4 regions of the Streptomyces sp. WG7 genome follow, and region 1 is predicted to be linked to each of the others. Evidence: riboswitches for the same ligand, from Rfam matches in the RefSeq annotation. Region 1 holds a riboswitch; each other region holds the start of a gene.

Region 1 (3,271 bases):
CTGTCCTCGGCGAGCGCGTGCAGCACCCGGGAGTGCTCCGCCGTGCGCTCCTTGATGATCATGCGGTAGGAGTCGATCATCCGGTTGGCGCCCTTGCCGTCCGCCAGGATCTCGCGCAGCTGGTCGAGGTCCCCGTCGCGGACCATCTTCCAGAACTCGGCGCCGTCGGCCGGATCGCTCAGCGGCAGGTTCACATTGCGCACGCCCGGAAGCTCGACGTCCGGGCCTTCGAGTTTCTGGTCGGCCGCGTTGCGGAAGTCGAAGATGGTGTGCAGGCCCAGCGAGGCGAGGAACGCGGCGTCCTCACCGGTGGCGTGCGCCAGGTGACCGCTGCGGAACAGCACCCCCTGCCGCACTCGCCGCCCGTCCACGGTCGGCAGTCCGCCCACGTCACGGAAGTTGCGCACACCGGCCAGCTCGGGTTCGGTCGACGGGACCTGCTGCGTCACGGGGACTCCTCCCACTCCGCCCCGTCGACGCCGCTCGCCGACGGGCACCACTCGACGATACGGCACGGTCCTGGAGCCTCGGCGTTTCAGCCGTCCGACTACGCCATTCCTAAGCCTTCTGTCCGAATTGGCGCTTTCATTCCAACTAGCGCTGAAATGAAAGAGGGTGGCGAGGCGCCGCGTGAGCAGCGTCATATCCGTGACCGTGCGTTGCTCGTCATGCTCACGTAATCAGGCCGGTTTTCAAGGCGGTTTACGTGAGACGGCGCTCCGCGAATCGACGGAGGGTGACCGGTGATTCCCGTAAAGGATCAATCGGAACACCTGTCAATGGAACCCCTCGCTTGTCCCTGCGCGTCCTGGTCCCTTACGTTCACCACCGATCCGGACGGACGCCTAATCCTGCCGCCGACCGGAACCCGCACCCACCCACCACCCGTACACGGCAGGAGCGGGGGACCCACAGGTACGACTGCCTGTTCCGGTTCCCGGAACGGCTTGGGGTAAAGCCGCGTCTCGGCGCGGCCGGGCATCTCCAGCCCGCACCCGACAGCTCACCTCGCAGGCGCCGGAGAGGAATTCGTCATGCCCGCGAAGGGTAAGCACCGCCGTACCAGGACCATGCGCCTGACCCGCACCATCGCCGTCGCCGGAACCGGGGGCGCCGCGCTCGCGCTCCCGCTGATGGGCGCCGCCGCTGCCCACGCCGCTCCCGCGCAGTCCGTTTCCGGGCAGGCCGTGCAGTCCGTCCCGACGACGGCGAAGAAGGCCGCCGGAGGCAGCGCCGAGAAGAACGCGGACGCGCGGACGTACACGGTGAAGAGCGGTGACTACCTCTCGAGGATCGCCGACGAGCAGGACGTCGACGGCGGCTGGAAGAAGCTGTACTCGGACAACCGCGAGGCCGTCGGTTCGGACCCCTCGCTGATCCACCCCGGCCTGAAGCTCTCGATCAGCGGGCAGGCCGCCAAGGCGTCGGCCCCGTCGTCCTCCGCCGAGTCGGAGAAGCCGGCGGCCGAGAAGCCCGCCGCGCCGCAGAAGTCGTCGGCAGGGAAGTCCGAGTCGTCCGAGAAGTCGTCGGACGCCGCGCAGACCTCGTCCTCGGACTCCTCGGACACGAGCGGCCAGTCCGCCGGCGCCACCAGCGGCTTCACCTCGCCCGTCCCCGGCGGCAGCGTCGGCACCCCGTACCACCAGACCGGCAGCATGTGGTCCAGCGGCTACCACACCGGCACGGACTTCGTCGTCCCGACCGGCACCTCGCTCAAGGCCGTCGGCGCGGGCACCGTCGTCTCCGCCGGCTGGGGCGGAGCGTACGGCAACCAGGTCGTCATCCAGCTCGCCGACGGCCACTACGCCCAGTACGCCCACCTGTCCTCGCTCTCCGTCTCCGCCGGGCAGTCCGTGACGGCGGGTCAGCAGGTCGGTCTCTCGGGTGCCACCGGCAACGTGACCGGCCCGCACCTGCACTTCGAGATCCGCACCACGCCGGACTACGGCTCGGACGTGGACCCGATCGCCTACCTGCGCTCGCACGGCGTCTCCCTCTGACGACGGTTTCGGGCACAGCCCCCGCGCGACCGAAGGCCGGACCCCGATCCCCGGGTCCGGCCTTCGGTGTATTCCTGAATTGGTGAACACTTTAGGAGTGGTCTTTCTCACCGCCCGTCAACCCTTTCTACGGTCGCGTAGGTCACATTCCGAGGTGAATCATGGGCCGACGTGGCAGACGATTCGAAGAGTGACAGCAGAGAAGTGATCGGGTCGTACGTGGCGGTGGGGGACAGCTTCACCGAGGGCGTCGGCGACCCCGGACCCGACGGGGCGTTCGTCGGCTGGGCCGACCGGTTCGCCGTACTGCTCGCCGACCGACGCCCCGAGGGCGACTTCAGGTACACCAACCTCGCCGTGCGCGGCAGGCTGCTCGACCAGATCGTGGCGGAACAGGTCCCGCGCGTCGCCGAACTCGCGCCGGACCTGGTCTCCTTCGCGGCGGGCGGCAACGACATCATCCGGCCCGGCACCGACCCCGACGAGGTGGCGGAGCGGTTCGAGCGGGCGGTGGCCGCGCTGACCGCCGTGGCCGGCACCGTCCTCGTGACGACCGGCTTCGACACCCGTGGGGTGCCCGTCCTCAAGCATCTGCGCGGCAAGATCGCCACGTACAACGGACACGTCCGTGCCGTAGCCGACCGCTACGGCTGTCCCGTCCTCGACCTGTGGTCGCTGCGGAGCGTCCAGGACCGCAGGGCGTGGGACGCCGACCGGCTGCACCTGTCACCCGAGGGGCACACGCGCGTGGCGCTGCGCGCGGGGCAGGCCCTCGGCCTGCGGGTGCCGGCAGACCCGGAGCAGCCCTGGCCGCAGCTGCCGCCCCGCGGCACCCTCCACGTACGACGGGACGACGTGCACTGGGCACGCGAGTACCTGGTGCCGTGGATCGGACGCCGGCTGCGCGGGGAGTCGTCGGGGGACCACGTGACGGCCAAGGGGACGCTGTCGCCGGACGACATCAAGATGCGGATCTCGGCGGTTGCCTGACAGCGGGGCGTGGGCGGGCGGGCGGTCCGGACCAGCGGCGCGGTGTCGTCGACGCCGCGCGGTCCGGACCCGGTTCCCGGGTGAGCGCCCGGTCCGTCCACTCCCGCGCCCGGGCCCGTGACACCGCGCCCCCCGTACGACGTCGGCTACGCGGCCGGTCCGTCGAGCTACGCCTCCGGTCCGTCGAGCTGCGCGGCCGGTCCGTCGAGCTACGCCTCCGGTCCGTCGAGCTGCGCGGCCGGTCCGTCGAGCTGCGCGGTCAGACGCAGGGCGGCGCCGTC
Region 2 (3,271 bases), on a different contig from region 1:
CCGCGGGCTCAACTCCGTCTACTCCTGCGGGATGACACGGAGGGGTCACGACTCCCCCGGCCCGTAGGGGGTGGACCCCCACAGCCGTACGCCGCGCATCGCCGCCGTACGCCATGATCCGCCCTACGCCGCCACCCGCCGCAGGCCACCACCCGCCGCCCTACAACGGCCCGCCCGGCACAGGTCACCACCCGCCGCCCTACGGCGGCCCGCCCGGCGCAGGTCCCGGGTGGCCAGGGTGCTCAGCCGGCCCGGTGCACCACGGCGTCACACAGCTCCACCAGCGCGGCCTTCGCCTCGCACTCCCTGAGCGGGGCCAGCGCCGCCCGGGCGTCCTTGGCGTACCGCACCGTGTCGCGTCGCGCCTGCTCCAGCGCGGGGTGGGCGCGCAGCAGCCGCAGCGCCTCCGCGTGCCGCGCGTCGTCGCTCAGGTCGGAGCCCAGCAGTTCGCACAGGGCGATGTCGTCGGCCAGCCCCAGCCGGGCCGCCCGCTCGCGCAGCCGCAGCACCGGGAGGGTCGGGATGCCCTCGCGCAGGTCGGTCCCGGGCGTCTTCCCCGATTCCTGGGAGTCGGAGGCGATGTCCAGGACGTCGTCCGCGAGCTGGAAGGCGACGCCGAGCCGCTCGCCGTACTGGGTCAGCACGTCCACGACCGTCTCGTCGGCGCCGGACATCATCGCGCCGAACCGGCAGGAGACCGCCACCAGCGATCCCGTCTTGCCGCCCAGCACGTCGAGGTAGTGGTCGACGGGGTCCCGGCCGTCCTGCGGCCCCGCCGTCTCCAGGATCTGTCCGGTGACGAGCCGCTCGAACGCCAGGGCCTGCACGCGGACCGCCTCGGGCCCGAGGTCGGCGAGGATCTGGGAGGCGCGGGCGAACAGGAAGTCGCCGGTGAGGACCGCGACCGAGTTGCCCCAGCGGGTGTTGGCGCTGGCCACGCCACGCCGCACGGCGGCCTCGTCCATCACGTCGTCGTGGTAGAGGGTGGCGAGGTGGGTCAGCTCCACGACGACGGCCGAGGGCACGATCCCGGGGGCATAGGGGTCGCCGAACTGGGACGAGAGCATCACCAGCAGTGGCCGGAATCGTTTGCCGCCGGCCCGCACCAGATGCTGGGCGGCCTCCGTGATGAACGGAACCTCGCTCTTGGTTGCCTCAAGCAACCCTTCCTCGACAGCAACCAATCCGGCCTGGACATCGGCTTCCAGAGCCTGGTCCCGCACGCTCAGCCCGAACGGCCCGACGACGGTCACGAGGGGTCTCCTGTCTGCTGGTGTCTACTGGCGATTACCTGGTTTGTCGATAGGTCGCTGCCACCACTCGAGCCAGCGTATCCGGTCACCTTTCGATCACCGCGAGCGCCCACCGTTACAGGCCGGTCGGTATCGGATCATGAACAGTATGTTTTTGATCAGGCGATATGAGCAGATATTGATCGACATCGCCGGGGCCAGAACCCGCCACTGATGATCACATCACCCCTCCCAACGGCTCGCACTCCGAATACGTCACCCACTCGGCTCACCCTGCCCCACCCCGAACGGATGCCCCCAGGGCGCGCGGAAACACCGCTCAGGGCGGGGTCACACACGGGGTGCGCACGACAGCAGGCCCGCCCGGCCGTCGACCAGCACCCGAACCCCTCCCACCCATGGGCAATTGACCCACAGTTGGCCTCAATGCCCGATTTGCCACACTTGTCGATGCGGGTGAGTTGACTCACTCCTCCGCACCTCCGGGCAACCCTGCCGCCGACTGTGCCCTCCCTTTGCCCCGCAAGGCATTTGGCCCTTGGCAGCCGCAAAGGATCAAGTACCTCAAACCCCTCAGATCAAGGTCAACAGGCGCGTTGGGTGATTCCTGCACTTGTTTCGGACATGTGCTCTCGCATACGTTCCCGGCCTGTCGGGCGGACGCCGAATCCTGCCACCGCCCGGACGCACAGTCATCCGCCAACAAACTCGCAGGCAGGAGCGGGGGACCCAGGTAAGTCGCCGCACCGGTCACCACCGGAGCGGCTCGGGGTGAAGCCGTGTCCGTCAGGACCCGGCCGGGCACCTCCCCGCCCGAACCCGACAGCTCACCTCGCAGGCGTAAGGAGAGGGACTCACACATGTCTGCCAACGGTCAGAACCGTCACGCCCGGACCAGCCGCCTCGCCCGCAAGCTCGCCGTGGCCGGCACCGGCGCCGCCGTGCTCGCCCTGCCGCTCCTCGGCGCCACCGGCGCGTCCGCGGCCACCCCGGCCACCACCACGGCCGCCGCGGCCGCCACCACCGCGGCGACGACCTACCCGGACAACCTCGACGGCTGGATCCGGGAGTCGCTCGACATCATGGCCCAGCACGGCATCCCCGGGACGTACGAGGGCATCCACCGCAACATCATGCGGGAGTCGTCCGGCAACCCGTACGCCATCAACAACTGGGACATCAACGCCATCAACGGCACCCCGTCCAAGGGGCTGCTCCAGGTGATCGCCCCGACCTTCGAGGCGTACCACGTGCCCGGCACCTCCTGGGACCCGTACGACCCGGTCGCCAACATCACCGCGGCCTGCAACTACGCGGCCGACCGATACGGCTCGATGGACAACGTCTTCGGCGCGTACTGAGACGCACTGCCACAGAGGCACTGCCACAGAGGCACTGAAGCACTGGCGCCTGAGGAACTGAAGCACTGACGCCTGAGGCACTGAGGCACTGACAAAGAGGCTCCGGCCGAGGAGGCTCCTCGGCCGAGGGGGCTCCGCTCAGGAGGCCCCGAAGACCCGCTCGAGGACGACGGCCACGCCGTCGTCCTCGTTCGTCGTGGTGACCTCGTCGGCCACCGCCTTGAGTTCGGGGTGGGCGTCGGCCATGGCGACACCGTGTGCCGCCCAGTCGAACATGGGGATGTCGTTGGGCATGTCCCCGAAGGCGATCGTCCGCCGTCGGCTCACCCCCAGGCGCTCGGCGGCCAGCGCCAGGCCGGTCGCCTTGGTGATGCCGCACGGCTGGAGCTCGACCGTCCCCGGCCCCGACATGGTGACCGTGGCGAGGGAGCCCACCACCGCGCGCGCCGTCGCCGCCAACTCGTCGTCGGACAGGTCGGGGTGGCGCAGCAGCACCTTGCTGATCGGCGTGGACCACAGTTCGTCGCGCCGCTCGACCCGCACCGCGGGCAGCGTGGGGTGGGGCATCAGGTACCCGGGCTCGATGAGCGTGAGGCCGTCGACGCCGTCCTGGTCGACCGCGGCGTACACCTGCCCCACCTCGGCCTCGATCTTGCC
Region 3 (3,271 bases), on a different contig from region 1:
GTGCTCGAAAAGGAGAAGATTACGAAAGGCCCGGTGACACCGATGTGCGCCCCGGCGGCGAAGGGCAGGACCTGGAGCCGGACATGGGGAAGGCGCGCGGCATCGACCAGCCGCGCCAGCTGACGGGACATCACTCCGGGCCCGCCCACCTCCCGGCGCAGCACCGACTCGTCCAGGACCGCGCTCAGCTCCAGTGGCGGCTGCGCCCGCAGGACGTCCTGCCGGGCCAGTCGCACCTCCACCAGGGTGTCCAGCCGCTCCTCCGGGAGCCCGTCCACCGCGGCACGCGTCACCGCGCGGGCGTACTCCGGCGTCTGCAGCAGACCGGGGACCACGGTGGTCTCCAGTGTGCGCATCGCGCTCGCCTGGGACTCCAGGCTGATGAAGTCGCGGTAGGTCGGCGGCAGCACCCCTCGGTAGGCGTGCCACCAGTGGTTCCGGCCGCCCGCGTCGTCGGAGCCCGCCAGCATCACCAGCAGCTCCCGCAGCTGCTCGTCGTCCACGCCGTAGGCGTCCAGCAGTAACCGCACGTCGGCCGGTTTCGCCCCGCTCGTCCCGGTCTCGATCCGGCTGACCTTCGACTGGTGCCAGCCCACCAGCCGGGCCGCCTCGCCGCTGGTGATACCCGCCGACGTGCGCTGGGCGCGCAGTTCCGCGCCCAGCTTCCGGCGGCGCACCACGGGGCCGTGCTGCATGGGCCACTCCTCTACTCCTTATGAGCCGCCCAAATACGCTCTGCCGTCGCAGAGTTCACCGCATCGAGCGACAGATATATGCAGATCTTGGTGGATCGCCGCCCTTACCGGGCCTGGTGGTGGCAGTCTGACGGCGAAGCACCAGTCCGGGACCGTACTCGAACCATCCGCTCCGTGTCCGGCTGCGGTCCCGTGGGAAAGGGACGACGTCGCCATGGCAGACCATCTGGAAGCATCCGTCACTCTGCCGAGCGATCCCGCCTCGGTGGCCGCCGCGCGTACCTATGTGGTCGGCACGCTGGTGGAGTGGGGCCTGCCGGCGGACACCGAGGTGTCCGAAACCGTCCGGCTCATCGTCTCCGAGCTGACCACCAACGCGGTCCAGCACACGCTCGGACAGTCACCCACCTTCACGGTGGACCTCGTGCTCGACCGCGACGAACGACTGCGTATCGGCGTCACCGACAGCCATCCGGGGTTTCCCAAGCGTCTGCCCGCCGCCGTCCAGCAGGACAACGGCCGCGGCATGGTGATCATCCGCTGGCTGACGGCGGAGTGCGGCGGCAAGCTGAGGGTGCGGCGCACGCGCGAGGGCGGCAAGACCGTCTTCATCGAACTGCCCTGGACGCCGCCGAGCAGTCCGGTGCCGCCCGAGCCGGCCACGGCCGTGGGGCGGGTCGCGGGACGGCAGGAGCCCGAACGGTGAGGCGCCGGCGGCACTCGCCGCGAGTCTGTTCCGTGTGAGGCGTCGAGGGCAGTGTCGAGGGCAGTACCGAACCGCCGCACGTGCGCGTGTGGGAGCGCGGGGCGTGCGGGGCGCGGGGCCGTCCCCGACCGGCACATCGACGGGGCGGCCGACGTCGCCAGGGCCGCCGGACCGGCGGCCTCGGCGCGTCGGGTGCGGGCAGGGCCGGTACGGGTACCGGCACAGCGCGTCGAAGCGGGGACCCGCCGAGGCCGTGGGCGGGCCGTGCCAGGAGACCCCGCCCTTCCGGGCGAGGAGCGGACGTCAATTGACCCGGCCGTACCAGACGCTGCCGGTCCAGATCTTCTGCAGACGGACCACGTCCCCGGTCTTCGGGGCGTGCCAGATCCTGCCCTTCCCGGCGTAGATGCCGACGTGGTAGACGCTGCTGCCCGAGTGGAAGAAGACGAGGTCGCCGACCTTGCGGTTCTTGGCGGAAATATGACGGGTCTTGTTGTACTGCTGAGCCGCGGTGCGCGGCAGCTTCTTACCGGCCTTCTTGAACGAATACAGGGTCAGCCCGGAGCAGTCGAACCTGCGTGGTCCGACGGCGCCCCACTTGTACGGTGAACCCTTCTTGGAGGCCGCGATCTTGAGGGCCTTCGCCGCATAGGTCGCCGCGGCCGCCTCGGAGGCGGCACCGGGGACCACGACGGATCCGCCGATCGCGGCGAGGGTGAGGGCCGAGGCCGTACCGGCACGGGCCATCAGCGACGGGACACGATTGAGCGCAGACATGCGCAACCCTTCGTCAGCCGCCTGTGAAGGATGACCTGTCGGATTCGGGCTGGCGAAGTTGCCCGGCCGCACGAGTGCGGCTTCACCCCAAGGGCTGCTCGGCCCGGCTTCTCTCTCGGAGATGACCGTTCCGGCGACCCGTCGTGCTCGGGTCCTCCACTCCTGCCGATCCACTCCTGTCGACCGGTCGTCCGGGCGGCGGCAGGACTCGGCGTCCGCCCGGACCGCCCCGCCGCTGCGGCGAGGGCTTGTCGTCAGTCACGGATCTTGTCTCGCCCAGTGGGAGAATCCCAACGGAACGTGCCCTTTGTGTTGTTACACGCCACTCGCCCGTTCGGGTGGACACCTCCGCGTTCGAGTCACAGCCGGGGGTGGTGACGAGCCCGGGACCAGCGGCGGAGCGGCTCGTTCCGCCGCGTGAGCAGCAGCGGTCGCGCAACTTCGGCCGGTCGGAAATCGAGGGTGTTCCTACGCCGAAAGGGGGTACGCCGTTTGGTCCGTTTCGGCCACCGGCGCGTCAACTGCCGGAACACGGCGGAAGGCTGACGCGCGCCGCCCGCCGTTCACCGTCCCGCACGCGCGGCGCCCGGACCAGGGTGCCGGCGTGCACTCCGGCCCTGACGCACCGGTGCGCACGGCGGCCGGGCCGGGGCCCCGCACCGTGGCGGGGTCCGCGGCCCGGCCGCGCACGGCCGGGGATCAGGCGGCCGGGGCCGGGGCCCGGTCGGGCGCCGGTGAGGCGCCGGGTGCGCGCTGTCGCAGTGCGCCGCCGAGCAGGACCGCGCCCAGGCCCAGCAGGGACCACCACGTGAGCGTGAGCGCGGGGCCGGTGGCCGCGGCGCCCTCGAAGAAGGACACCGAGCGCAGGAGCGAGCCGCCCGCGCCCGGCGGCAGCCACTGGCCGATCGCGCCGGCCGGCCGGGGCAGCATCTCCGGCGCCGAGGACGCGCCGGAGAAGGGGTTGCCCAGCAGCATGATCACGGCCGCGCCCAGCCCGACACCCGCGCGCCCGAGCAGCGCCCCGAGCCCGGCGACGCCCGCGCCCGCGGCCAGGGCCGACAGCCCGAACACGCCGGCCACGGCCCACCAGTCA
Region 4 (3,271 bases), on a different contig from region 1:
CCGCCCCGGCCAGCAGGTCGTCGCTGTCGAGATCAATCTGGACGCACCCCTCGACGCCGAACCGGCCGGCCTCGACGGCCTCGCCACGATCATGGCGCGCGCCTTCTCCGAGGGCACCGACAAGCACTCCGCCGAGGAGTTCGCCGCCGAGCTGGAGCGCTGCGGCGCCACCCTCGACGCACACGCCGACCACCCCGGCGTCCGGCTGAGCCTGGAGGTGCCCGTCTCGCGCCTCGCCAAGGCCCTCGGCCTGGTCGCCGACGCCCTCCGGGCGCCCGCGTTCGCGGACAGCGAAGTCGAGCGGCTGGTCCGCAACCGGCTCGACGAGATTCCGCACGAGCTGGCCAACCCGGCACGCCGCGCGGCCAAGGAGCTCTACAAGGAGCTGTTCCCGGCCGGGACGCGCATGTCGCGCCCGCGTCAGGGCACCGAGGAGACGGTCGCGAGCATCGACTCCGCGGCCGTACGCGCCTTCTACGAGAAGCACGTCCGGCCCGCCACGGCCACCGCGGTGGTCGTCGGCGACCTCACCGGCGTCGACCTCGACGCGCTGCTCGGTGACACGCTGGGCGCGTGGACCGGCTCCGCCGCCGAGCCGCGTCCCGTGCCGCCGGTGACCGCCGACGACAGGGGCCGGGTCGTCATCGTGGACCGCCCCGGAGCCGTCCAGACGCAGCTGCTGATCGGTCGCACCGGCTCCGACCGGCACGACCGCGTGTGGCCCGCCCAGGTGCTCGGCGCCTACTGCCTCGGCGGCACCCTCACCTCGCGCCTGGACCGCGTCCTGCGCGAGGAGAAGGGCTACACCTACGGCGTGCGGTCGTTCGCACAGGTCCTGCGTTCCGCGCCCGACGGCACGGGCGCCGCCCTGCTGGCCATCAGCGGCTCCGTCGACACCCCCAACACCGGTCCCGCGCTGGAGGACCTGTGGACGGTGCTGCGGAAGGTCGCGGAGGGCGGGCTCACCGACGCCGAGCGCGACGTCGCCGTGCAGAACCTGGTCGGTGTGGCGCCGCTGAAGTACGAGACGGCTGCGGCCGTGGCGAGCACGCTGGCCGACCAGGTCGAACAGCACCTGCCGGACGACTACCAGGCCACGCTCTACCGCCAACTGGCCGCCACGGGAACCGTGGAGGCCACGGCGGCGGTCGTGAACGCCTTCCCGGTGGACCGTCTGGTGACGGTCCTCGTCGGCGACGCGGCGCAGATCAAGGAGCCCGTCGAGGCCCTCGGCATCGGTGAAGTGACCGTCGTGGCGGCCGAGTAGCGGCACGCGCGCGTGGCGGCCCTGGTGACCACAGTGTCACCAGGGCCGCCTTTTGTCCGAATTGAGGGGCTGACTGACCGTCTGCCCTGTGGCGTGCGCTACAAAAGGCCGGTTGCGTTTGAGGATTGAAGACACCCCGTTTAGCGTCGTCCGGGCTGTTCGTCAGGCAGTGCGCCGCACCCGCGGCACCGGACAGCCATCGCCGAGTCCCCGTACGGCGCGAGCCAGGGGAGCCGGGGACCCATCGCAGTCCCTGGGGTGAATCGGACGCCCGCGCGTGAAGCGAGGGGGTCCGTAGGAGACCTTCCTGCTCCGAACCCGTCAGCTAACCCGGTAGGCGAGAGGGAAGGAAAGGACCAGCCTCCACATGGCGTTCACGCGCGCCACCGGCAAGCATCGCCGTCCCAGCCGGATGCATCGCACCACCGCCCACGCGGCGGGCGTCGCGGCCCTCGCCACCACCGGTGTCGTCGGCACCCTCGCCGCTCCGGCGCTCGCCGCCGAGTCCGAGGCGGAGCAGAGCGGACTCACCCCGGTCGTCACCATCGGCGACGCCGTAGCCGACGAGATCGACGCCCAGGCCACCGCGCAGAAGCGGGCCGCGCTGGACGCCGCCGCCCGTGAGGCGGCCCAGGAGGCCGCACGCGAGCGGGCCGTCGAGGCGGCCGAGGAGGCACGCGAGGCCAAGGAGCGCGCCGCGCGCGAGGCGGAGCGCGAGCGCCTCAACACCTTCGTGTCGCCGATCACCGCCTCCTACGTCTCCACCGCCTACCAGGCCGGCAGCTCCCTGTGGTCCTCGGGCAGCCACACCGGCATCGACTTCCACGCCGCGAGCGGCACCTCCGTGCACGCGGTCGGTGTCGGCACCGTCGTCGAGGCCGGCTGGGGCGGGGCGTACGGCAACCAGGTCGTGATCAGGATGCACGACGGCACGTACACGCAGTACGGCCACCTGTCCTCCATCGCCGTCTCGGTCGGCCAGGCGGTCGCCGCCGGTCACCAGATCGGCCTCTCCGGCGCCACCGGCAACGTCACCGGAGCCCACCTGCACTTCGAGGCCCGTACGAGCCCCGAGTACGGCTCGGACATGGACCCCGTCGCCTATCTCCGCTCCCACGGTGTGAACGTCTGACGACGGACGGTACGGCACTCGAACGCCCCGGCTCCCGAGCCGGGGCGTTCGCATTTCCGTGGGTGATCCAGGCGTCGCCGCTGTCCAAAAAATGTCCATGAAATCCGCCCCGCCGTCGGAATATCCGCCCGACTGGCCTAGAGTCACTGCTCACGCGTCAATCGTCGACGTTTTCTTGGGGATCAAGGCGGAGGTCGGGCATGCGTATTCCGGCGCACTCGGTGTGCACGGCGATCCGGGACGACATCGTCGCCGGCGTCCACGGGCGCGGCAGCCGGCTCACCGAGGAACTGCTCGCCCGCCGTTACGGAGTCTCCCGCGTCCCGGTCCGTGAGGCCCTGCGCACGCTGGAGGCCGAGGGCTTCGTGGTGACCCGGCGGCATGCGGGCGCGTGCGTGGCGGAACCCGGCGAACAGGAGGCCGCCGACCTGTTGGAGGCCCGTACGCTCCTCGAACCCCTCGGCGCCTCCCGGGCCGCCCGGCGCCGTACCGAGGCCCACCTCAAGGTGCTGCGCGGACTGGTCAGGCTGGGGCAGGAGCGGGCCAGGCAGGGCAACAGCGAGGATCTGCGTTCCCTGGGCGGCTGGTTCCACGACACCCTCGCCCAGGCCGCGGGCAGCCCCTCCCTGGCGGCGTTGCTGACCCAGTTGCGCCACAAGATCGCTTGGATGTACACCGTGGACGCGCCGGCCGGACCCGTGGAGTACTGGGCGGAGCACGGTGCGATCGCCGACGCGGTGGCCCGGGGCGACAGCGAGCGCGCGCGGGCGCTCATGATGCTGCACACCGAGCGGTCGACGCCGGGATACCGGCTGCGATTCGCTTCCGACGGCGAACGGACAAGGCGTGTGAGGAAATCGCAACGTGCCGTA

Evidence for each region. Region 1 has a riboswitch for cyclic di-AMP ahead of ACP4J0_RS09845 (M23 family metallopeptidase). Riboswitches for the same ligand answer to the same signal wherever they lie in the genome.
Region 2: another riboswitch for cyclic di-AMP. It lies ahead of ACP4J0_RS18905 (transglycosylase SLT domain-containing protein); the one in region 1 lies ahead of ACP4J0_RS09845 (M23 family metallopeptidase).
Region 3: another riboswitch for cyclic di-AMP. It lies ahead of ACP4J0_RS11185 (C40 family peptidase); the one in region 1 lies ahead of ACP4J0_RS09845 (M23 family metallopeptidase).
Region 4: another riboswitch for cyclic di-AMP. It lies ahead of ACP4J0_RS07795 (M23 family metallopeptidase); the one in region 1 lies ahead of ACP4J0_RS09845 (M23 family metallopeptidase).

What each region holds. Positions count from the first base shown of each region.
Region 1 covers NZ_JBNGGE010000006.1:268,700-271,970, reverse strand. The annotation lists gene ACP4J0_RS09850 (tyrosine-protein phosphatase) at 1-449, opposite strand, end outside; cyclic di-AMP (ydaO/yuaA leader) riboswitch at 873-1,030, shown strand; gene ACP4J0_RS09845 (M23 family metallopeptidase) at 1,035-2,000, shown strand; gene ACP4J0_RS09840 (SGNH/GDSL hydrolase family protein) at 2,205-2,990, shown strand; partial or broken gene ACP4J0_RS09835 (TetR family transcriptional regulator C-terminal domain-containing protein) at 3,037-3,271, opposite strand, start outside.
Region 2 covers NZ_JBNGGE010000017.1:22,856-26,126, forward strand. The annotation lists gene ACP4J0_RS18900 (polyprenyl synthetase family protein) at 243-1,253, opposite strand; cyclic di-AMP (ydaO/yuaA leader) riboswitch at 1,941-2,108, shown strand; gene ACP4J0_RS18905 (transglycosylase SLT domain-containing protein) at 2,114-2,614, shown strand; gene ACP4J0_RS18910 (HAD family hydrolase) at 2,753-3,271, opposite strand, start outside.
Region 3 covers NZ_JBNGGE010000008.1:13,737-17,007, reverse strand. The annotation lists gene ACP4J0_RS11195 (helix-turn-helix domain-containing protein) at 1-695, opposite strand, end outside; gene ACP4J0_RS11190 (ATP-binding protein) at 910-1,401, shown strand; gene ACP4J0_RS11185 (C40 family peptidase) at 1,705-2,178, opposite strand; cyclic di-AMP (ydaO/yuaA leader) riboswitch at 2,182-2,324, opposite strand; gene ACP4J0_RS11180 (ABC transporter permease) at 2,878-3,271, opposite strand, start outside.
Region 4 covers NZ_JBNGGE010000005.1:78,925-82,195, forward strand. The annotation lists gene ACP4J0_RS07790 (M16 family metallopeptidase) at 1-1,267, shown strand, start outside; cyclic di-AMP (ydaO/yuaA leader) riboswitch at 1,458-1,622, shown strand; gene ACP4J0_RS07795 (M23 family metallopeptidase) at 1,635-2,399, shown strand; gene ACP4J0_RS07800 (GntR family transcriptional regulator) at 2,600-3,271, shown strand, end outside.